DNA from 2 places in the Janthinobacterium sp. BHSEK genome. Region 2 is predicted to be linked to the other one. Evidence: riboswitches for the same ligand, from Rfam matches in the RefSeq annotation. Region 2 holds a riboswitch; the other holds the start of a gene.
The links. Region 2 has a riboswitch for FMN ahead of AC0V2Y_RS20355 (6,7-dimethyl-8-ribityllumazine synthase). Riboswitches for the same ligand answer to the same signal wherever they lie in the genome.
Positions count from the first base shown of each region.

Region 1: linked by a shared signal. The riboswitch ahead of ribB (3,4-dihydroxy-2-butanone-4-phosphate synthase) and the one ahead of AC0V2Y_RS20355 (6,7-dimethyl-8-ribityllumazine synthase) in region 2 are both predicted to bind FMN.

Region 1 is NZ_JBWBYV010000030.1:86,454-97,957, forward strand. It holds gene AC0V2Y_RS11925 (LysR family transcriptional regulator) at 1-518, opposite strand, end outside; gene AC0V2Y_RS11930 (MFS transporter) at 638-1,993, shown strand; gene ribB (3,4-dihydroxy-2-butanone-4-phosphate synthase) at 2,001-2,648, opposite strand; FMN riboswitch at 2,744-2,894, opposite strand; gene AC0V2Y_RS11940 (M16 family metallopeptidase) at 3,080-5,923, shown strand; gene AC0V2Y_RS11945 (hypothetical protein) at 6,017-6,214, shown strand; gene AC0V2Y_RS11950 (methyl-accepting chemotaxis protein) at 6,355-7,914, shown strand; gene AC0V2Y_RS11955 (ThiF family adenylyltransferase) at 8,001-8,870, shown strand; gene AC0V2Y_RS11960 (nitroreductase family protein) at 8,871-9,971, shown strand; gene AC0V2Y_RS11965 (EDSAP-1 family PEP-CTERM protein) at 9,990-10,982, opposite strand; gene AC0V2Y_RS11970 (EDSAP-1 family PEP-CTERM protein) at 11,091-11,504, opposite strand, start outside.
Region 2 is NZ_JBWBYV010000059.1:76,981-88,484, forward strand. It holds gene AC0V2Y_RS20325 (MFS transporter) at 1-174, opposite strand, end outside; gene AC0V2Y_RS20330 (ABC transporter permease) at 167-931, opposite strand; gene AC0V2Y_RS20335 (ABC transporter permease) at 928-1,770, opposite strand; gene AC0V2Y_RS20340 (PhnD/SsuA/transferrin family substrate-binding protein) at 1,781-2,854, opposite strand; gene AC0V2Y_RS20345 (class II aldolase/adducin family protein) at 3,003-3,761, opposite strand; gene AC0V2Y_RS20350 (ABC transporter substrate-binding protein) at 3,990-5,042, shown strand; gene AC0V2Y_RS20355 (6,7-dimethyl-8-ribityllumazine synthase) at 5,113-5,616, opposite strand; FMN riboswitch at 5,787-5,948, opposite strand; gene AC0V2Y_RS20360 (TonB-dependent receptor) at 6,023-8,395, opposite strand; gene AC0V2Y_RS20365 (LLM class flavin-dependent oxidoreductase) at 8,620-9,774, opposite strand; gene AC0V2Y_RS20370 (LLM class flavin-dependent oxidoreductase) at 9,803-10,885, opposite strand; gene AC0V2Y_RS20375 (sigma-54 interaction domain-containing protein) at 11,119-11,504, opposite strand, start outside.

The DNA.
Region 1 (11,504 bases), on a different contig from region 2:
GCGGCCAGATAGGTCTTCGATGCGTACAGGCCCAGGCTGCGCTTGACCAGGTGGCGCGAAATGAGGTCCGGGTCGGTGGGACGCACGCCGCGTACGGCCAGGTCCGCTTCGCGCCGCGTCAGGCTGGCCAGCGCGGGCGCCACGTTGAGCACGATGCGGATGTCCGGATGCGCCGCGTGCAGCCGCTGCATGGCGCGGATGACGAAATGGCTGGCCATGGTGTCGGTGGTGGCCACGCGCACCAGGCCGCTTAAACGGGTGTCGACGCCCTGCATCTCGCGCTGCAGCTTGTCGGCCGCCCGTTCCATCGCCTCGGCGGCCGTCAGCGCCAGCTCGCCGGCCGGCGTGGGCACATAGCCCGACGGCGTGCGCAGGAACAGGGTGGCGCCCAGCGACGTTTCCAGCGCGGCCAGGCGGCGCCCGCAGGTGGCCTGGTCGATGCACAGCAGGGCGGCCGCGCCGCGCAGGGTGCCGGCCCGGCCGATGGCCAGAAAGATGCGCGCGTTATCCCAATCCAAGCTGCTTCTCCTATTGCGTATGGTAATGCATTTTTGCATCAGTGTGCCGAGTTTATGCCTGTTTACTGCATCGTGCAACGCTCGCATAATGGCTGCCCCCTGTTACTGCAAGGAGTACCATGACTGCCCCCACACCGCTCCTGTTGACCCTGGCCTTCGGCTTCGTCATGGCCATGCTCGACGTCACGGCCGTCAACGTGGCGCTGTCCGATATCGCGCTGGACTTGCATATCCCGCTGACGGGCCTGGTCTGGGTGGTCGACGGCTACACCTTGACGTTCGCCGCGCTGCTGCTGGCCGGCGGCGCGCTGGCCGACCGCTACGGGCCGAAAGCCGTGTACCAGGGCGGCCTCGGCGTCTTCATCCTCGGCTCGATCCTGTGCGGCGCCGCGCCCGACGGGCATTTCCTGACGGCGGCGCGCCTGCTGCAGGGCGCGGGCGCGGCCCTGTTCATGCCCAGTTCGCTCAGCCTGCTCACGCACAGCTTTGACGACGAGCGCGAACGCACGCGCATGCTGGGCGCCTGGTCGGCGCTGGTGGGCGTGGCCGGTGCGTCCGGCCCCTTGATCGGCGGCATCCTCGTGCACCAGTTCGGCTGGCGCAGCGTGTTCTGGGTCAACGTGCCGCTGGGCCTGCTGGCCATCGTCATGGCGCAGCTGCTGCTGGCCGCGCCGGCGCGCCAGCCGCGCGATCTGTCTCTGTTCAGCCATGCGCTGGGCGTGGCGGCGCTGGCGGGCCTCAGTTTCGTGCTGATCGAAGGGCCCGTGCTGGGCTGGCTGTCGCCCGGCGTGCTGGCGGCGGGGGCGTTGACGCTGTTGTCGGCCGGGCAGTTGCTGCGGCGCGAGCGCAGCGGCAGCCATCCGCTGTTGCCGCGTGAACTGTTTCACAGCAGCAGCTTCGGCGCGGCCAATGGCGTGGGTTTTCTGATCAATTTCTGCGTGTTCGGCCAGCTGTTCTTATTGAGCCTGTTCCTGCAGCAGTCGGGCGGCGCCGATGCCCTGCAGTCGGGCTTGCGCCTGCTGCCCATGATGGCGGCCTATACGGTGGGGAACTTCATGGCGGGAAGTATCGCGGCCCGTCATGGCACGCGCTGGCCCATGCTGGCCGGCTTGCTGGTGGGGGCCGCGATGGCCCTGCTGCTGATGGGCTTGCGTCCGGGCACGCCGTATGGCTGGCTGGCGCTGGGCACGGCCGTCATGAACGTGGCCATCGGCATCGCCATTCCCGCCATGACGGCCACCGTGATGCGGGTGGCCGGCAAGCGGCATGCGAACAGCGCGGCGGCGGCCCTGAATGCCAACCGCCAGATCGGCGCGCTGGTGGGCGTGGCGCTGATCGGCAGCATCCTGCACATGCTGCCCGACTGGTCGCTGCGCCTGCCGCTGGCCTACGCGACGATCGCCGCCGCGTATGGCCTGGCGGCGGGCCTCGTGTACCGCCACGTGCATCTGCCGAAGGCCGTGGCCGCCGCCTGAAGCAGGCTTACTGTTCGTGCGTGCTGCGCCATTCCACCAGTTCTTCGATGGTCAGGATCGGCATGCCGTGCAGTTCGGCGAAGCGTTCGATATCGTCGCCGCGCATCATGGTGCCGTCCGGGTTCATCAGCTCGCACAGCACGGCGGCCGGGTTCAGGCCCGCCATGCGCGACAGGTCGACGGAGCCTTCCGTGTGGCCACGGCGCTCGAGCACGCCGCCGGGCGCGGCGCGCAGGGGGAAGACGTGGCCGGGGCGCACCAGGTCGGCGGGCTTGGCGTTCGGTGCGATGGCGGCGCGGATGGTGGTGACCCGGTCGGCGGCCGACACGCCCGTCGTGACGCCGTCGCGCGCCTCGATGGAGACGGTGAACGGCGTGCCGTAGCGGCTGCCGTTGTCGGACGACATGGGCGGCAATTCCAGCGCGCTGACGACGTCCGTGGGCAGGCACAGGCAGACGATGCCGCTGCATTCGCGGATCAGCAAAGCCATGGTTTCGTGCGTGAGTTTCTCGGCAGACAGGATCAGGTCGGCTTCGTTTTCACGGTCGAAATCGTCGAGCAGGATGACGGGAATGCCGGCGCGCATGGCGGCCAGGGCGGACTGGATGCGACCTTCCAGGTCGTTGGAAAGCAGGGTATAGCTGTTGACTAACATGGTGAAACGCTCCTCGCATAGGCGAAAAACGCTGCAGGGCAAGCGAATAGACGCAGCCGGCCGCATCGACAGGTCGATCGGACATCGCGTTTACTGCACATCTTCTTTCATCCGGACTATACCGTCGGCCCCGGAGTCACACCGGATCTGCTGACCTCTCCAAGCGGTGCCTGGAAAGCGCTCGCGGGCTTGACCGTTGCCGGTCTTACCGCCGGTGGGGAATCGCACCCCGCCCCGAAGACGTATTGTTGTGCCGGTCCACATGACCGGCGGCAATACTTTAGCACAGATGAAAAAATGTGGCAGGACACTGTTGAGTTTGCTATTCGGCAAAGTTCCCTGGGAAAAATGGTTTACCCTAAGCTGTTTTTAATGGCGGAAAGACGATTTCAGTGTAAGGTATGACTACTGAATCTTACCGTTGAGAATACATGAAGCTGAGTAAATTACGCCTGATCTCGGGCGCCGTCTTGCTGGCGTGCGCCTGCATGGCCCAGGCGGAAATCCGTTTGACCGATCCCCTGCCGCTGGCACCAGAAGTTACCGTCGGAAAACTGCCGAACGGCTTGACCTATTACATCAAGAAAAATGCCCGTCCCGCGCAGAAAGTGGAGTTGCGCCTGGTGGTGAAAGCCGGCTCCATCCTGGAAGACGACGACCAGCAAGGCCTGGCGCATTTCACGGAGCACATGTCCTTCAATGGCTCCACGCATTTCAAGCGCAATGAACTGATTTCCTATTTGCAATCGATCGGCGTGAAGTTCGGCGCCGACCTGAACGCTTACACGAGCTTCGATGAAACCGTCTACGTGCTGCCGATTCCCACGAACAGGAAGGAAAACCTGGAAAAGGGGTTTCTCGTGCTGGAAGACTGGGCGCATGGCTTGAAATTCAATCCGGCCGACATTAACAGCGAGCGCGGCATCGTGCTGGAAGAGGCGCGCCTGGGCAAGGGCGCCAGCGACCGCATGAACAAGGTCTTGTATCCGAAACTGCTGAACGGTTCGCGCTATGCGGAACGCATGCCGATCGGCAAGGAATCCGTGTTAAAGACGTTCAAGCCGGAAGCCATCAAGCGTTTTTACAAGGATTGGTACCGTCCCGATCTGATGGCCGTGATGGTGGTGGGCGACGTGGAGCCGAAACAGGCTGAAAAGCTGATCCGGCAGCATTTCGGCAAGCTGAAAAACCCCGCGAAACCGCGTCCGCGCCTGTATGCGGAAGTGCCGCAGCGTTCGCAAACGGAAGCGCTGGTGATCACGGACAAGGAAGCGCCGGACGACAGCGTCTTCATCCGCTACCCCATCCGCGCCGCGCAGGAACCCGTCACCATCGCCGACTACCGCCGCCAGATGATCGAAAACCTGTATGGCCAGATGCTCAGCGCGCGCATGCAGGAATTGACGCAGCAGGCGAACCCGCCCTTCATCCAGGGCGGCAGCAGCATGGGCAAGCTGGTGCGCGGCTATGAATCGTTCAGCGCGTATGCCTTGCTGGGCAAGGGCGGCGTGCAGCCGGCCGTCGATGCGCTGGTGCAGGAAGATGAACGGGCGCGCCGCTTCGGCTTCAGCCAGGATGAGCTGGACCGCGCGCGCAAGGACATGCTGCGCAATTACGAGCGCGCGTACAGCGAGCGCGACAAGTCCGATTCGGCCGGTTTCGTGGCCGAGTATTCGCGCAACTTCCTGGAACAGGAAGCCATTCCCGGCATCGCCAACGAATTGCTGTACGCGCAGGAACTCTTGCCGCAGGTGACCTTGCAGGAAATCAACGAGACGGTGGCCAAGGTGATTCCCGACCAGCAAAAGAAGCTGGTGGTCTTCATGGGCGCCGAACCGACAGCGGGCGATGCGGCCTCGACTGTGCCGACGCAGCAGCAATTGCTCGACGCCGTGGCGCAAGCGGAGCGGCAAACCGTCGAGCCGCGCACGGAGAAAGTGCTTGCCAGCAAGCTGATGGACGGTCCGCCGGCCGGCGGCAGCATCGTCTCGGAAAAGTTGAACAGCGCCATCGGCGTGACGGAATTGATCCTGGGCAATGGCGTGCGCGTGCTGCTGAAACCGACGGATTTCAAGAACGACCAAGTGCTGATGGGCTCGACGCGCTTCGGCGGCCAGTCGCTGTTCGGCGACGCCGACATCTATAACGCCCGCTATGCCAGCGCCGTGGTCGGCAGCATGGGCCTGAAAGACCTGGCACCGCTGGACTTGCAGAAAGTGCTGGCCGGCAAGACGGTCAACGTGGGCGCTTCGCTGGGCGAGCTGAGCGAAGGTTTTGGCGGCTCGGCCAGCAGCGCCGACGTGGAAGCCATGCTGCAGCTCGTGTATTTGTATTTCCATGACGTGCGCAAGGATGCGGGCCTGTACCAGTCCTTCATCGGCAAGCAGCAGGACCTGGCGAAAAACAGCATGGCGCAGCCGGAAGCCGTGTTTTACGATGCCATCCAGCACGCCATGTATGGCGACAACCCGCGTGTCGATGGCGTGCCGCGCGCGGCCGACTTCGACAAGGTGGGCCTGGACCGTTCATTGGACATCTTCCGCCAGCGTTTTTCCAGCGCGCGCGACATGACCTTCATCTTTGCGGGCAGCTTCGAGCTCGACAAGATCAAGCCGCTGATCGCCAGCTACCTGGGCACCTTGCCCGTGGGCGAGGTGGCGCACGCCTACCGCGACGTGGGCATGCGCCCGGTGACCGGGGTCGTCAAGAAGGATATCTACATGGGCAGCGAGCCCAAAAGCACGATTTCCATCACCTTCAATGGCGACGCGGCGTATTCGGACGAGCAGAAACTGACCCTGCAGGCGCTGGGCGAGGTGCTGAACCTGAAAGTCATCGAAGTGCTGCGCGAAAAGATGAGCATGATCTATGGCGGCGGCTTTGAAACCTCGATGGGCCAGCATCCGTACGGCCATTACTCGGTGGCCTTGAATTTGCCGACGGGACCGGAAAACGTGGACAAGGTGATCGCCGCGGCCTTTGCCGAAATCAACAAGATGAAGGCGGACGGGCCGTCCGTGGCCGACCTGGAAAAGGTCAAGCTGAACTGGATCACGCGCCAGCAAAAATCGCTGCGCGAAAACCGCTACTGGATGAGCCAGCTGATGGGTTCGGTGACGCAGGGGCGCGATCCCGCGCACATCCTGCGTTACGAGCAGCGCGTGCGCGCCATCACGCCGCAAGCCGTCAAGCTGGCCGCGCAGCGCTACCTGGACATGCACAATTATGTGCAGGTGGTGCTGTATCCGGAACGTAAAAACGTCGCGGCCAAGTAATTTATATGCCGGGCTTGCCGGGACGCTAGCGTGCCGAAGCTGTTAAACTGCTGTTAATTGATCTGATCGCAATTTAACAAGCAAGGAAATACGATGGCGAAGAAAGAAGAACTCGATCCGGAAACCCTGGAATTGATCAACTGGTGTATCGAGGTCGAAGGCTTCCTCGTGGCCGGCGGTGCCACCGTGGCGCAGGCGCAGGACCATATCGAAGAGCAGGTCGAGTGGTTTACCGACCAGTTCTATGATGGTTTGACGCCCGAAGAGGCGGCCAAGGAAGCGCTGGCGTGACGCGTCAGTAACAGCGAGTAGCAACAAAGCGGGCGGTGCCTGCCGGGCATCAGCCCGGTAGCGCCGCCCGCTTTGCTTTTCTGAAAAGATTTCCATTGGGAAATTGTTTATAATTCCACATTTTCTTTATCCAGGCACCCATGACTCTCCGTTCGCGCATTCTTTTATTGTGTTTCAGCACCTTGCTTGGCATCGTCCTCATCGCTTCCTTTTCCCTGTATTCCTTGCGCCAGACCATGATGGCCGAGCGCGTCGAGCAATTGACGGTGCTGGTCGAGCTGGCCAACGCGTCGGTGGAAAAGGCGTATGCGCTGGAACAGTCGGGCAAGCTCACGCGGGAGCAGGCCCAGCAGCAGGCCAAGCTGGCCATCGGCAGCTTCGTCAAGGATGAGATGTATTACTTCGTGCGCGATTTCAGCACGGACTTGCTGTACGTGCATCCGAATGCTTCGCGCATCGGCACGCCGCAAAAGAACATGAAGCAGTCGGGCGACCGCTACCGCGCCGCGCTGGCCAACAGCCGCATCGGCCTGGTGCTGGCGGACGGCACGCGTCCGGGCGTGAAGGACCCGGTGGCGAAGATGTATGCCGTGGTGAAATTTGCGCCGTGGGACTGGCTGATCGGCACGGGCACGTATATCGATGACATCAACCACAAGTTCTGGGCCCAGGCGGGTGCGCTGCTGGCCATTGGCGGCGCGCTGATGGTGGTGGTGGGCGCCCTGGCGGCCCTGATGCTGCGCCGCATCCTGGCCCAGCTCGGTGGCGAGCCCGACTATGCTGTCGCCATCGTGGCGCAAATCGCCCAGGGCGATCTGACCACGCAGATCGACACGCGTCCCGGCGACACATCGAGCCTGTTGATGGCGATCAAGGCCATGCGCGACAACCTGGCGCACCTGGTGAGCCAGGTGCGCAGCGATGCGGAATCGATTTCCACGGCATCGGGCGAGATCGCTTCCGGCAACCACGACCTGTCGGCGCGCACGGAGCAGCAGGCGGGATCCCTGGAAGAAACGGCCTCGACCATGGAAGAAATGACCTCGACCGTGCGCCAGAATGCGGACAATGCGCGCCAGGCCAACCAGCTGGCCATTTCTGCCTCGCAAGTGGCGAGCCAGGCGGGCGGCGTGGTGAGCCAGGTGGTCGACACCATGGGCGCCATCAATGCCTCGTCGAAAAAGATCGGCGACATCATCGCCGTCATCGACGGCATCGCCTTCCAGACGAATATCCTGGCCCTGAACGCGGCCGTGGAAGCGGCGCGCGCGGGCGAGCAGGGCCGTGGCTTCGCCGTCGTCGCCAGCGAGGTGCGCAACCTGGCCCAGCGCTCGGCCGGTGCCGCCAAGGAGATCAAGCAATTGATCGACAGCTCCGCCGAACAGGTGGGCGCCGGTGAAAAACTGGTGGCGCTGGCGGGCGAAACGATGGAAAAAGTCGTGTCCAGCGTGCAGCACGTGACCGATATCGTGGCCGAGATTTCCTCGGCCAGCGCCGAGCAGAGCGCCGGCATCGAGCAGATCAACCAGGCCATCGTCGAGATGGATAACATGACGCAGCAAAACTCGGCCCTGGTCGAGCAGGCGTCGGCGGCGGCGCAGGCGATGAACGAGCAGGCGGCGGGGCTGGCGCAGATCGTCAGCGTGTTCAAGGTGGGCGCCGTGGCGCCGGCCGCGGCACCGCGGCGCCTGGCGCGCTAGCCGCTTTTTTCTGTCATGAGGGGAACTTATCCCCGGCTCACCTGTCCAAACTTTTTCGTCCGCATGGGCGCACAGAAGAGGTGAGCATGACAGACGGTTTTTCCTATCACGCGGCATTTGCCCGCAACCTAGGCTGGGTGACGCAGGCGGAGCAGGAGAGCTTGCGGGGCAAGCGCGTGGCCATCGCGGGCATGGGCGGCGTGGGCGGCGTGCACTTGCTGACCCTGGCGCGGCTGGGCATCGGCGCCTTCCACATCGCCGACTTCGACACCTTCGATATCGCCAACTTCAACCGCCAGGCCGGCGCCATGATGTCGACCCTGGGCCAGCCCAAGGTGGCCGTGCTGGCGCAGATGGCGACGGACATCAATCCCGAACTGGAGATTAAACAGTTTCCCGACGGCATACACGACAGCAACCTGGCCGAGTTCTTTGCCGGCGTCGACCTGTACGTGGATGGCCTCGATTTCTTTGCCTTCCCCGCGCGCCAGGCCACCTTCGCCACGTGCGCGCGCCTTGGAATTCCATCCATCACGGCCGCGCCGCTGGGCATGGGCACGGCCGTGCTCAGCTTCATGCCGGGCGGCATGACGTTCGAAGAATACTTTGGCTGGGGCGACTTGCCCGAGGAAGAGAAGGCGCTGCGCTTTCTCGTCGGATTGGCGCCGGCCGGCTTGCACGGCCCCTATCTGGTGGACCCGTCCGCCATCAACCTGAAGGAGCGGCGCGGGCCGTCGACCATCATGGGCTGCCAGCTGTGCGCGGGCGCGGCCGCCACGGAAGCCTTGAAAATTCTGTTAAAACGCGGCAAGGTGATGGCGGCGCCGCACGGCATGCATTTCGACGCCTACCGCAACAAGCTCGTGCATACATGGCGTCCCGGCGGCAACCGCCATCCGCTGCAACGGCTGACCATGGCCATCATCAAGCGGCGCCGCGCCGCACAGGGGGCATAAATGGCGCAAGCATTGCTGAACGATCCCGTGCTGGAAGACATCCTCGAGCAGGCGCGCTGGGCGCCCAGCGGCGACAACACGCAGCCTTGGCGCTTTGAAGTCGTGGACCAGCGGCACGTGGTCGTGCATGGCTTCGATACGCGCAGCCACTGCGTGTACGACCTCGACGGCCATCCCAGTCAGCTGTCCTTGGGCGCCTTGCTCGAAAGCATGGCCCTGGCGGCCAGCTGCCACGGCTTGCGCATGGAGGCGCGCCGGCGCACGGCCATGCCCGAGACCCTGCCCACCTTCGACGTACGGCTGGTCGACAGCCCCGGCATGCTGCCCGATGCGCTGGCGGCCTTCCTGCCCCGGCGCAGCGTGCAGCGGCGCCGGCTCAGCACGCGCAGCTTGCGCGCCAGCGAAAAGGCGGCGCTGGCGGCCAGCTTGCCGCCGGGCTACGGCGTGCAGTGGTGCGAAGGTGCGCGCGCGCGCCTGGCCTGTGCACGTCTGATGTTCGACAATGCGAAGCTGCGCCTGACCATGCCCGAAGCGCACAAGGTGCACCGCGACGTGATCGAATGGGGCGCGCGCTTCAGTGCCGACCGCATCCCGGAGCAGGCGCTCGGTGTCGATGCCATGACGGCGCGGCTGATGCGCTGGGTCATGCATAGCTGGCGCCGCGTGGATTTTTTCAATACCTGGCTGGGCGGCACTATTGCCCCCCGGCTGCAGATGGACTTGCTGCCGGGGCTGTATTGTGCCGCGCATTTCGTGTTGCTGGCCGATGCGCCGCCGCGCCATATCGACGATTACGTGGCGGCCGGCCGCGCCATGCAGCGCTTCTGGCTGACGGCCACGCAGCTGGGCCTGCAATTGCAGCCGGAATTGACGCCGCTGATCTTTGCCCGCTACGTGCGCGAACGGCGCACCTTTTCACGCACCGATGGCATGCAGGACATGGCGCAGGAACTGGCCGTGCAATGCCAGGCCGTGCTGGGAGCGGCGGCGGTCGAGCGGGCCGTGTTCCTCGGGCGCATAGGCGCGGGGCCGGCGGCGAGTGCGCGTTCGCTGCGCCGGCCGCTGCAAGACTTGCTGGTGGCGCCCACGGCTGGGCCGTGAGGCGTGCTTCCTGCGCGGTCAGCGCCGCCGCCGTGGCGCCAGGGCAGCCAGCGCCGCCAGGCCCGCCGCCAGCAACGGCAAGGTGCCCGGTAGGGGCATCGGCGTGACCGCCGGCACATACGCCAGTTCGGAGCTGTTGAGCATGTTCAACACCAGGGTATAGCTGCCCGCCACCAGGTTGTCCGTGACGGCGCCATACTGCCCGCCGCACGTCGTGCCGATGCCCGTGCCCGTGGGCGCGCCGCAGCCGCTGGGGTCGTACGTGAACATGCTGCCGCTGGTCAGCGGCGTTTGCGCGTATCCTGTGTTGAGGTTGGCGGCGTCGGCCAGTTCGGTGCCGCCCAGGATGCCGGAGCCCAGGCTGCCGTCGGGGGCCCAGTTGAAGACGATCTGGCCATGTTCATCGATGATGGTAAACGTCATCGCCATATTCGTCGTGGCCGCCGAGCCTGTGCCGGCCAGGGCGTCCAGGTACAACTGCATGAAGGGCAGGGCCTGGAAGTCGAAGGCCAGGGTCGCGCCCGGTTGGCCGACGACGAAATTGACGGTCATCGCGGTGCTGGAACCGTTGCGTCCCGAGGCGTCGGCGCTGCCGCCGCCCGTGAGGAAGGTTTCCGCCGCATTCACGGTATGCGTGCTGGTCGAACCCGGTGGAAAGGGCGGGATTTGCGAGGTGACGATCTGCGCCTCGCCGCGCGCATACGAGGCATTGCCCATGCCTTGCTGCGTAAAGTCGTTTTCTCCCTTGGTCACGGCGCCGCGTGTCGCTTGCGGCGCGTCGATCTCGTTGCTGCCGCCGTGGATGATGCTGCTGCCATTGAGCGTGGCGGTGGTGCGCGACAGGTCGATATTGCTGAGCAGGGAGACGGAGCCGGAGGGATTGCTGATGACCAGGCCAAAGACGCTGGTGTACGAATAGCCATAGGCGGCGGCGCTGGCAGTGCCGCTGCTGGCCAGCAACAGCAAGGCCAGCAGGGCCGTTGGCAAGCGGGTACAAGAAAATATAGTCATGAAAATCCTCATCTGCCGGTCGGCCGCGTTGTAAGGAAAGCCGACAGGCTTGCCACATAAAAAAAGGCGAGGAGACTCCCTCGCCTGTAAATCCCCCTGTTGCCTGTTTCAGGCGGCAAGCTTGCGGCGGCGGGCATAGCCCAGGCCAGCCAGGCCCAGACCCAGCAGTGCAAGAGTGCCAGGTTCCGGCACCGCCTGTTTCACCAGGTCCACGCTTTCCACCGCATTCAAGGTCAAGGTGTAGTTGCCGGTCGCGAGGGCATTGCTGACGGAACTGAAGTTGCCGCCGCAAGCCGTACCCACGCCTGTGCCCGTGGGTGTGCCGCAACCGGTGGGGTCATACGTAAACAGGTTGCCGCGCGTCAGGAAGTTGGTCGCCAGGCTGGTGTTCAGGTTGGCCGCATCGGCCGATTCCGTGCCACCGAAGATGCCGGAGCCGATAACGCCATCGGGTGTCCAGTTGAAGACAGTCGCGCCGGTCGAGTCGGTGATGGTGATGGTCATCACCAGGTTGGCCGTCGC
Region 2 (11,504 bases):
CTGGAAATTGCTCACGTGCAAATGCAAGCCCAGCAAGGTGGCCAGCACCTTGTTCATGCCGATGGTCACGCCCGACAGCAAGGTCAGGCCGATAAAGCGCAGCAGGAAGGCGCGCAACTCCCCTTCGCGGGCACTGACGGCCGCGTCTGGCTGGAATGGCAGGGATTTACTCACTGCTGCGCCCCTTCACCAGCAGACGCGCGAGCCGCGCAAACGCCACGTTCATCGTTTGCGCCAGCAAGGCGATCACCAGCACGGCCAGCAGGACAACGTCCATGCGGCCCGACACTTCGCCATTGAGCAGCAAGGAACCCATGCCGGGACCGGCCGCAAACAGCAGTTCGCCGCCCAGGCACGCCAGCCAGGCGAACGCCAGCGCATGCGTGACACCGGTGACGATGGCCGGCATGGCGCCTGGCAACAGAATCTGACGCAAGGTCTGCCAGCGCGTCAGGGTCAGCACCTGTCCCACCTCGCGCAAGCGCCCCTCCACCTGGCGCATGCCCGCATACGTGTTGAGCACGGTAGGATAAAAGGCGGCGATGGCGATCACCAGCAGCTTGGCGCCGTCGCCATTGCCCACCCACAAGCCCAGCAGTGGAATCAGGCCCAACAGGGGGACCTGACGGATGCTGTGGAACAGCGGGCCGATGAGGCGGTCCGCCAGCGGCGACTGCGCCATCAGCGCGCCCGTGACGATGCCGGCGCTGCCGCCCAGCAACAGTCCGGCCAGCGTGCGTCCCAGGCTGGCGCGCAGATGCACCCACAGCTCGCCCGTCAAGACCAGGTCGCGCAGGCTGTGCGCCAGATCGCCCAGTGAGACGAAGATGTAGGCGGCGGCCGCCCCCTGGCCCGATGCCCATTGCCAGGCGCCCAGCAAGGCCAGCGGCAGCAGCGCGCCCTTGATCACCAACACTACACGCTGCCTCATGCGGACTCCCCATTACGCTTCCAGCGCATCAATCTTGCCTCCAGCGCATGGCAGGCCCGGTCCAGGCCAAAGCCGATCACGCCCGTCAGCACCACGCCCACCATCACCACGTCGAGGCGGAACATTTGCCGGCCCATTTCCATCATCTGGCCCAGGCCGCTGTCGGCAGCCAGCAATTCCGCACCCACCAGCACCATCCACGAGCGCGACAGGGCGATGCGCATGCCCGTCAGCGCGGCCGGCACGATGGCGGGCAGGACGATCAGGCGGATGCGCTGCCAGCGCGAAAAGCAATACACTTGCGCTACCTCAAAATAGCGCTGCGACAGGTTGCGGATGGCGTCATGCACGGCCAGCGCCACGATGAAGAAGCTGGCCTTGGCCACGATAAACACCTTGAAACTCTCGCCTATGCCGAACAGCAAGATAAACAAAGGGATCAGGGCGACGGTCGGCAACTGGCGCAAGACATTGAACGTGGGATCGACATAGCTGCGCAAGCCAGGCGACAAACCCAGCACGACGCCGAAGGCCAGGCCCGCGCTGGCGCCCAGGCCGAAACCGGCCAGCAGGCGGAACAGGCTGATGCCCAGGTGCTGGCCCAATTCTCCGCTTTCGGCCAGGTCCGCCGCCGTCAGCAATACTTGCCAGGGCGACATCAAGATGTGCGCAGGCATCCATTCGAAGGTGGTGGCGGCCGTCCACAGCAGCAGCAAGGCGAGCGGCGAGGCCCACACGGACCAGCGCGAGCGCACAAAGCGCTGCAGCCACGGGCCATGCGCGGCACGCGCCGGCGCGGGAGCACGCGGCAAGGCGATGGCGTTGACGAGAGTATTCATGCGCGCTCCGTCATGGCGACCAGTAGGTTTGCAGCTTCAGCTGCGTCAGCGCATGGTTGACGAACTGGGGCGCGAACAGGCTGTCGACTTGCAGCGGACGCCCGATCAGCCCCGCGCTCTTCGCATACGCCGCCCCGCCCACGTAATGCTGGCGCAGGCTGGCCGTAAACAGGGGGGACCAGCGCGCCTGCCACGGCGTATGGTCGCCCGCCAGCTCGCGCCGCACCACGCTTTCCACCTGGCCAGCGGACGCCTCCGTGCGCACGTACTCGTCTTCGCCACCGGCGCCGGCGGCCCGGTGGTGCTCGCGCACATACGCCGTCACCACCAGCTGGGCCAGTTGCGGCCAGCGTTGCAGGAAGCCGCTGTCGGCCCACAGTTCGGCGCGCATCTTCCAGTCCTGCGGCGGCGCCTTGCTGGACCAGATGATCTTGCCCACCTTTTTATCTTCCAGCAGGAAAGCATCGCTGAGGGTGAAGAAGGCATCCGCGCCGCCCGTCGCCACGGCCGCCGCGCCCGCCTGCGGGTTCAGGTTGAGGATCTTGACGTCGCGCAAGGTCATGCCATTCGCTTCGAGCAGGCGCGCGAACGGGTATTCCCATGGCCGCCCCCGGTGCAGGGCGATCTTCTTGCCCTTCAGCTCCTTGATCGACTTCGCCGTGGAGCCGTTCGGCACCACCAGGTAGGTGTTGCTGAAGCTGCCGCCAGGCAAAATCAGCCGCGTCTGCAAGCCCGAGGCATTGGCGATGATCGATGGCAGGTCGCCATACTGGGCCAGGTCGATCGAGTGGTTGGCAAACGCCTCGTTGACTTGCGTCGCCACGGAATTGGTGGTGACGGGCACCCATTCCAGCTTCACGCCCAGCTTGCCCAGTTCGGCCGCCAGCCAGCCTTGCGCGGCCACCTGGGCGGCAGAACCGGCAAACACGGTCTTGCCGGACGGTGCCGTGCGCGCCACGACGGCGATGCGCACGGCGGCCGGCAGCGGATCGGCGGCCGCCGCGATGGCTGGCGCCAGCAGGCTGGCCGCCACGGCGGCAGCGAATACTTTGCGCCAGCGCAAACGTAAGAATTTCAATGACATCTGGGGCCTGTTCTTAATTAAATATTTTTTACACAACGACACCTGACAAAACCGTCGCGAGCGGCAGCGATTTGTGGCCGAGAAGCGCAGCTGTGCACATGCACAGCGAGCATCACAGGCCGCAAGGCGCGACGCGCAGCAGGTTTGGTCAGGTGTTGACCAGGTCGGTGGCAGGCAGGAGCGACAGCGCGCGCGCCGTGTCGATCAGCTTGCTCATCTTCCATTGCTGCAGCAGTACGCCCGGGCCGAAGTCGCGCGAACCGCCGATCGCTTCGGCCGCGATCTGGATTTTTGCGCCCTCTTCCAGCAGCAGGATGAATTCGGCCAGCTTCAGCAAGCCCTGCTTGCCCCACACGGTGGCGCCGCCATTCGCTTCCAGGATGGCCGTGGCATGCGTATTGCGGGCGATTTCGCCGAGGATGAAATCGACTTCCGGCTGGCGGCGGTCGATATAGATGGGGATTTCGCGGATCAGCTGGAAGCGCTGCACGGGCACGTAGCGGATCGGCAGGGTGCGGTGCGTCTGCGCCCACGCGCCCAAGGACGGCGAGTGCACGTGCGAGATCGACGTGACCTCGGGCCGCTCGCGGAACAGCTTCAAATAGCGTGCGCCGCCGTTGTTCGCGTCGCCGAGCAGCACCGTGCCGTCCAGCGCCAGCACGGCCGCCTTCAGAGGCTGGCCGCGGCGGAACGGGCCCGGGTCGTTGACCACCACGACCTTGTCGCCGCCGGGCGTGCGCTCGACAAAGCCCACCGTGCCGTTGGCCGTCAGGCTGCCCGTCTCGCGCAAGCCGTCGAAGGCGGTCTGCGCATCGCGACGCACCTGCTCCACGAAGGCCAGTTCGGCCGCCGTCAACTCCTGGGTTTGTACTTGCTCTGGTGCTTGTGCTTGTGCCACGTCCGTCATGTCATGCTCCATTCGGTAAAGATGTTGAGACCGGGTTTCGTCTACCGTCTACTTTCGCAAGACGCGTGCCAGCGCTGGGGCCGCACAAATGGCGGAGCGCTGCTGCCTGCACAACAGCGGCTGCTGGCGCGGCAGCAGCGTTGTGCACAGCGGCTGTCGGCAAGCCAGCAAGCGGCGCGGGCACGGTTCCTGCACGCTTCCAGGCTCCACCCACCACGAAAGAATCCCATGACTACCGCAACCGCCCCCGCCGTCGATACCGTCTGGTTCACCCGCTGCCCCGTGCCCACGGCCACGGGCCTGGCCTACAAGCTTGGCTGGCTGGACGAGGAATTCGCCCGCGACGGCATCGCCTTGAAGACGCTGCAGGAAGTGGGCGGCGAGCTGGCGCGCCACCACTACGACCATGGTCTGTCCACGCTCGTGCGCGAAGGCGGCAACCTGCTGGCCCTGCCCGCGCGCGCGCAAGGGGCGCCCACGCGCCTGATCGGCCTGACCTGGATCGACGAATGGCAAGCCATCCTCGTGCGCCCGGGTTCCGGCATCGCCACGGCCGCGCAGCTGCAGGGCAAGCGCCTGGCGCTGCCCGTGTTCCGCGCCGAGGACTTGCGCGAGAACCGGCGCGGGCGCAGCATCGCGCGCGGCATGAGCCTGGCCGGCTACAAGGGCGTGCTGGCGTCGGCCGGCCTCACGCTCGATGATGTGCATCTGGTGGAAGTGGGGGGCGACGCCCAGGCATCGGCCAATCTGGGCGCGGGCCTGTGGCAAGGCATCGCGCCGCTCTTGCGCGGCGAAGTCGACGCCGTCTACGTGAAAGGCGCGGCGGCGGCCGAGGCGGCGCGCGCGGCGGGGCTGGAAGTGGGCATCGACATCGACGCCCTGCCCGACCGGCGCTTCCGCGTCAACAACGGCACGCCGCGCCCGATCACCGTGCATGCATCCATGCTGGAACAGCATTTCGAGCTGGTCGTGCGCTTTTTGACGCAGACCTTGCGCGCCGCGCACTGGGCGCGCAGCCACAAAGAAGATGTGCTGGCCATCCTGCAGGGCGAGACGCGGGCCGGCGCCGACGCCGTGGCCGAAGCCTACCGCGACGGTTTTCACCTGACGCTGGCGCCCGACCTGTCCGACGACAAGGTAGCGCTGTTCCGCCAGCAGAAGGATTTTCAATTGCAGCACGGTTTTCTCGACCGCGACGTCGATATCGACAGCTGGATCGACCGCCGGCCATTGGAAGAGGCGCAGCGCAGGCTCGACGCGCTGCTGCGGCAGGCGGCATAAGGAAATGGGGCCAGCACATGGCAACATGTGCTGGCCCCACGGGCACTATCGATTCACGGCAGGCCGGCTGCTAGGCTGCCAGCGCCGCCTGCGGCGCGCTGGCCGGTTGCGCCAGCCGCTGCAGCGAATGGATGGTGGCGGCGCAGGCCGTCGCCAGTTCCACGCCCTTGACCTTGAAGTGCTGGAAGTAGAATGCCTGGTGCTCGTGGCCCGCATGGAAGTGGTGCGGGGTCAGCACGGCCGACAGCACGGGCACACCCGTCGCCAGTTGTACCTGCATCATGCCGGAAATGACGGCATCGGCGACGAAATCATGGCGGTAGATGCCGCCGTCCACCACCAGGGCGGAAGCGGCAATCGCCGCGTACCGGCCGCTTTTGGCCAGCACTTGCGCATGCAGGGGGATTTCAAAGGCGCCGGCGACGTCGATGACGTCGATATCGCTCTCGGCGAAGCCCAGCGCGGCCATTTCCGCGATAAACGACAGCCTGCATTGCGCGACGATGTCGCGGTGCCAGCCCGCCTGGATGAAGGCGATGCGTTTGGCTGGTGTTGCGTGTGATGCTTGTGACATATAAAAGACTCCTGTTTTCAAGAATGATAAAAACAGGGCATCGGATCGAAGGGGATATGACGGGCGCATGAAAGCCACGCCCAACTGCGCATGCAGGCACGCGCGCAGACGCACCGACGGCGAGGCCGTCCATGCGCCGGGCGGATGCCGGCGTCGACACAATGATGCCATCCCGCTCTCTCTTTATCCGGACTATACCGTCGGCCCCGGAATCACACCAGGTCTGCTGACCTTGCCGTCATGGCCCGAAGACCGTGCCGGCAAGCGCTCGCGGGCTAGGCACGCATGCCATTACCGCCGGTGGGGAATCGCACCCCGCCCTGAGAACGTTGCATGGCCAGCGCAGCGGGTGCGACAGCCATGCCCGGCGACTATAGCATATCGCCCCTGCCCCTGCCCTGCGCGGTCAGAACTGCAGCGTGTACGACGCGCCCACCGTGCGGCCCTGGCCGATGATCAGCGTGTCGCCGTTGACGGCGCCGGGCACGAAGCTGGTAAGCGTGTGGTTGCGGTAGACCTTGTCGGCCAGGTTGTTCGCATACGCCGTGATGCGCTGCTTGCCGCCCGGGAGCACGTACGACAGGCGCGCATTGGCCAGCGCGAAGCCGCCCTGGTTCAGCAGGTCGCGCGCGGCATTTTGCGGGTCGACATAGTAGTACTGCTTCGACGTGTAGCGCACGTCGCCGCTGAAGACCAGCTGCGCGCCATTGCCCAGCGGGTAGCGGTAGTCGGCCGCCAGCAGGGCCGTCACGTGGGGCGAGCGCACGAATTCGTTGCCGGAGCGGTCGCCGCCATTGTTCTGGATGGCGAAATCGTCGAATTCCGTGCGCAGCAGGCCCAGGTTGGCGTTGACGTGCAGGTTGTCCGTCGGCTGCGCCTCGATCTCGAATTCCGCACCGTTGACGTGGGCCTTGCGCACGTTCTGCAGGTAATTGACGCTTTGCGTGGGGTCGCCGTTGTACACGCCCGTGATATTCACCTGCACGTTCTTGTAATCATAGTGAAAAACGTTGGCGTTGAAGTTCAGGCGCCCGTCCAGCCATTCCGACTTGATGCCCGCCTCGAACGAGTTCAAGGTTTCCGGCTTGACCGTGTTCAATGCCCGCACGTCCGTGGCGCTGGTGTTGTAGCCGCCCGACTTGATGCCGTGCGCGTACTTCAGGTAGCCGCGCAGGGTGCGGCTGAAGCGGTATTCGGGCGTCACGTCATACGTCAGCGCGTTCCACGTGGTCGATGGATTCGACGTGAAGTTATTGTTGGCCACCGAAGCGGCCGTGTAATTGCCGCCCCGGACCGTGTTCCACCAGCTGGCCGCGTCGCCGAACGTCACCGTGTTCGATGCGGCCTGCACGCGCTGCAAGTCGAGGTCCTTGGTTTCCGTGGTCCAGCGCAAGCCAAACGTGGACAGCAGCTGCTCGCTGAAGTTGACGGTCGTGCTGCCGAAGATGGCCGCGCTGCGCGCCTTGTGCTGGTAGATGGTGCGGTTGTAGCCAACGGGCTGGGTGCTGCCCGCCAGCGCCGGCACCGTGCCGTTGGGCAGGCGCGCGCCGGCCGAATCGGCATCGATCTTTTCATTGAAGTAGAACAGACCCGCCACCCAGCTCACGGCGCCGTTCTGCGGCGACGTCAGGCGCAGCTCCTGCGACACTTGCCGGCTGCTGGCCTTCGAGCGGCTGCGGCCCACTTCCAGCGGCGTGTTGTCGCTGTCGCCCGTCGCTTCGTTCCTGAAATTTTCATAGCCCGTGATGGAAGTGAGGGTCAGTTCGCCCAGCGCATATTCGAGGTTCAGCTGGGCGCCGCCCTGTTTCACGTCGCTGTCGGCGGGCGCGTTCGTGCTGACGTCGTCGGGATTGGTGCTGGGGATGTAGCCGTTGCGGTACACGCCATTGGCGCCGTAGCTGGCCACGGTCGTGGTGGCGCCCTTGGTCGTGTAATCGCGGTAATGCAGGTTCAGGTTCGCCGTCAGGTCGCGCCCAATCAGGGCCTTGAGCTGGCCGCGGATGGCGCTGTCCTTGAGCTTTCCATCGCGCTCGCCCGTAAACTGGTTGTGGAAGCGGCCCCTGTCCTGCTGCTCCGTATGGAAGGACAGCCGCCCCGCCAGCACCTCGTCGACCAGCGCGCCGCCGATGGCGCCTTCGGCCACGGTGGTGTCGTAGCTGCCGTAGTCGAGCTTGGCGTAGCCGCTGGATTTGAACGAGGGTTTGCGCGAGATCACGTTGATGGCGCCGCCCGTCGTGTTCTTGCCCCATAGGGTGCCTTGCGGGCCGCGCAGCACTTCCACCCGGTCCAGGTCGAACAGGGGAAAGCCCGTGGCGCTGGAATTGCTGATGTAGACGTCATCGAGGTAGAAGCCGACGGGATTCGGAAAGTCCACCTGCTGCTGGCCCGCACCCACGCCGCGTATCCACCAGCGCGGGCGGCCGTGCTGCTGCGTGCCGGCCGAGGCGTTCGGCACGTAATTGAGGACTTCGCTGGCCGAGCGGCCGATACCCGTGTCGAGCAGCTCCTTGCCGCCTAACACCGTGATCGCGCTGGGCACCTTCTGTGCCGATTCCTCGCGCTTTTGCGCCGTCACCGTCACCGATTGCAGCGAGGCGCCCTCGCCGGCGCCATTCGCGTCGGCCGCGGCAATGACATCGGCGCCAGGCGTTTCCGCATGGGCCAGACCTGGGGCGAGCATCAGGCCGCCGATGGCGAAGGCCGAGCGCAGCGCGCGGCGCACTGGCGTCAGGTGGAAAGGAAATGGGGAAGAGTCGGCGGGAGCAGTCGAACGGCGCATGGGTGATTATCCTTGAGTAAAGTCAAAACGCGAGATGGTGATGACCAGTATTGCAAGGCGCATGCCCGCTGCCGCAGCGCAGCAAAACAGAACTTAAGTGTTTGATTTCAAAGGAAGACTATCGTGATGATAGCGCTGTTGATTTGGCAGCAGCGCCGGTGCCGCGTGCTGCCTGCGCGACAGCAGGCGGTGGCGCTGCTGTCGCGGCAACAGGTGAGAGACGCTTAAGCGGCGCGCAGCAAGGCGGCCGTGTGGCCGCGCACGAGGGGCAGCACTTCCTCGCCCACGCGGTACGCTTCTTCCAGGTGCGGCGTGCTGGCCAGGATGAAGGCGTCGGCGCCCAGCTGCACCAGTTCATCGAGGCGTTCGGCCACCTGCTGGTAGCTGCCGACGATGCCCTGCGTCTGCCCGCCGCGCAGCAGGTTGAAGCCGGACCAGATGTTCGGCGCCGTGATCAAGTCCTTGTAGCTGTTCAAGGTGGCCGGGCGGTTGCCGCGCTGGCGCGCCGCGCCCACGGAATCGCCGCCATCGGCACCGAGGAACTGGCGCAGGGTAGCGGCATCGACGGCGTCAAAACCCTTGCGCACCTCGTCCCACGCCTCTTCTTCCGTGGCACGGGCGACGATGTCGACGCGCACGGCGCACTTGATCTTGCGCCCAAGCAGCGCCGTCTTTTCATGCACGCGGGCGAATTTTTCGCGCAGCTGCTCGAACGGTTCCAGCCACGTCAGGTAGTAATCGGCGTGCTTCGAGGCGGAACCGAGGGCCGCGTCGGACGAGCCGGAAAAGTAAATCTCGGGGAAGTCCTGCTCCGACAGGGGCGTGGCCAGGCCCGCGTCTTCCACCTGGTAGAACTTGCCCTGGTAGGAAAACGGCCCGCCGCGCCACACGCCGCGCACCACGTCGAGAAATTCCGTCGTGCGCGTGTAGCGGTCGTCGTGGCCGGCCGCATCGCCCCACCACAGCTGCGCCGGGCCGCCACCGCCCGTGATCACGTTGTACAGGGCGCGCCCGCCCGTGGCCCGCTGCAGGCTGGCCGTCATGCGCGCGGCCACCACGGGGTTCAGAAAGCCGGGCTGGAACGGGATCATGAAGCGGAAGGTGCGCGTTTCGCGCGCCAGCAGCGCGGAAATGGCCCATGGTTCATCCGTCATGGGAAACGACGGGATCAGGCCGCCCTGGAAGCCCGATAGTTCGGCCGCGCGGGCGATTTCCGCCAGGTAGTCGATATACGTAAAACCGTCGGCGCCGCCGCCACCGAGGCCGGCCTGGCGCAGGTTGTCATTGCCGGGGAACCAGTCGCCGCGAAACGGCGTGCGGGCGCGGTGCGAACTCGGTTCGCCATGCGTGGGGATGCGCCAGAAAAAATCGATTGCCATCAGGGGTACTCCTTCAAATAATGTGGATTCAAGCCGCTTGCAGCGCGGATGCCGTCAACGATGCCCGCAAGGCTGGCAATACGTGTTCGCCGATGCGGTAGGCTTCCTCGAAATGGGGGATGGCCGCCAGCACGAAGCTCGACACGCCCGCCTGCGCGTACGCTTGCAGCGCGGCGCTGACCTGCGCATAACTGCCCACCAGGGCCCCGTGGGCGCCCGTTTGCGCTTGCGCAAATCCGGGCCAGAAGGCGGCGGCACGGTCATCGAAGGGCGCATCGTCAGGCAGCCCGGCGCCGCTGCGGTAACGGCGCGCGTCGCGCAAGGCTTCGTCGAACGTTTCACGGGCCAGCACGTCGATGCGCAAACCCGCCGCCACGGCACGGCCCAGCTGGCGCGCCTGCGTCTGCAGGCTGCCGATGGAAGGCTGCAAGTCCGCCACGGGCGCCGCATCGAAGACGTGCACGTCGGCCTGGCGCGCCGACAGGGCCAGCGCCTCGGGCGAGTCGCCCGTCAGGTAGATGCCATTGACGGGGTGGTTCGCCAGCGGGCCCTTGAAGCCGCCATCCTGCACTTCGAAGAACCTGCCCTTGAAGCTGAACGGCGACGTACTTTGCACGCCGCGCGCCACCGTGATGAATTCATCGATGCGGGGCAGAATATCGGCGTCGGGCGCCGCATCGCCCTGGCGCCGGCGCGCGGCCGCATCGCCGCCGTGCCCGATCTGCCAGGCGAAGCGCCCGCCCGTGAAGCGCTGGAAGCTGACGGCGTTCTTTGCCGCGTACACGGCCGAACCCCAGGCCGCGTCGAATTCGGCGATCAGCTTCAGGTGGCGCGTGCTGCGGGCCAGGTAGCCGGCGACGATCCAGCTTTCATCGCCCTGCGTATCGTGGCGTATCTGGATGCCGTCAAAGCCGGAAAGGTCGGCCGCGCGGGCGATCTGGTGCAGGTAGTCGAAGTAATTGAAGGGCGGACGCGCGCCGCGCGGGTCGCTCACGCCCGCCTGCAGGGGACTGGGCACGCCAGCGGCCCGTTCGCCCCGGCGCGTGATGCCGGGCGCCGCATAACGGCCGTCGCCGCTGGTGGGCAATTGCCAGATGAATTCGATGGTCATGCATGGACTCCTGTCGTGGGTCGAAGAAAACACCGCCGCACATTGGTGCGGCGGCCTGCCCTTCCCTCCTCGCAGAAAACATGCCAGGCGCCGGAGAGCCAGCGACGCCCGAAGCTGCTGCTTGCGCAGCAATCGGCTGCGCCCACGGCAGCAATGTGCTGCGCGCGCAGCAGCCATGAAAAAAGCCGGCGCCGCATTGCTGCGGGTCCGGCTTCAGGATTGAAGATGCACGATTAGTCGATGGCGCCCGCCTTTTTCAAAAAGGTGCGCAGGATGTTGCGGCTCAGGTTCAGGTGTTTCGCCGTGCGCACCTGGTTGCGTTCATTGCGCTCCCACGCGGCGCGCACCAGTTCCTGCTGCATCGCTTCGAATTCCACGGCCTCGCCCGAGTCGAGCAAGGCTTGCCAGGCGCGGGCAAAGCGCTCGGCGGCCAGCAAATCGTCCTGGCCCGCTGCGCCGTGGGCCGCGTAGGCGATGTCGGCGCCGCCGGCCCACGCGTCCGGCACGGGCACAGGGGCGGACGCGGGCGCCGGAGCGCGGTGCCAGCCAGACAAACTCAGGTCCTCGGCGCGCACGACGCCGCTGCGGCACACGAGCAGCGCGCGGTGGATGACGTTTT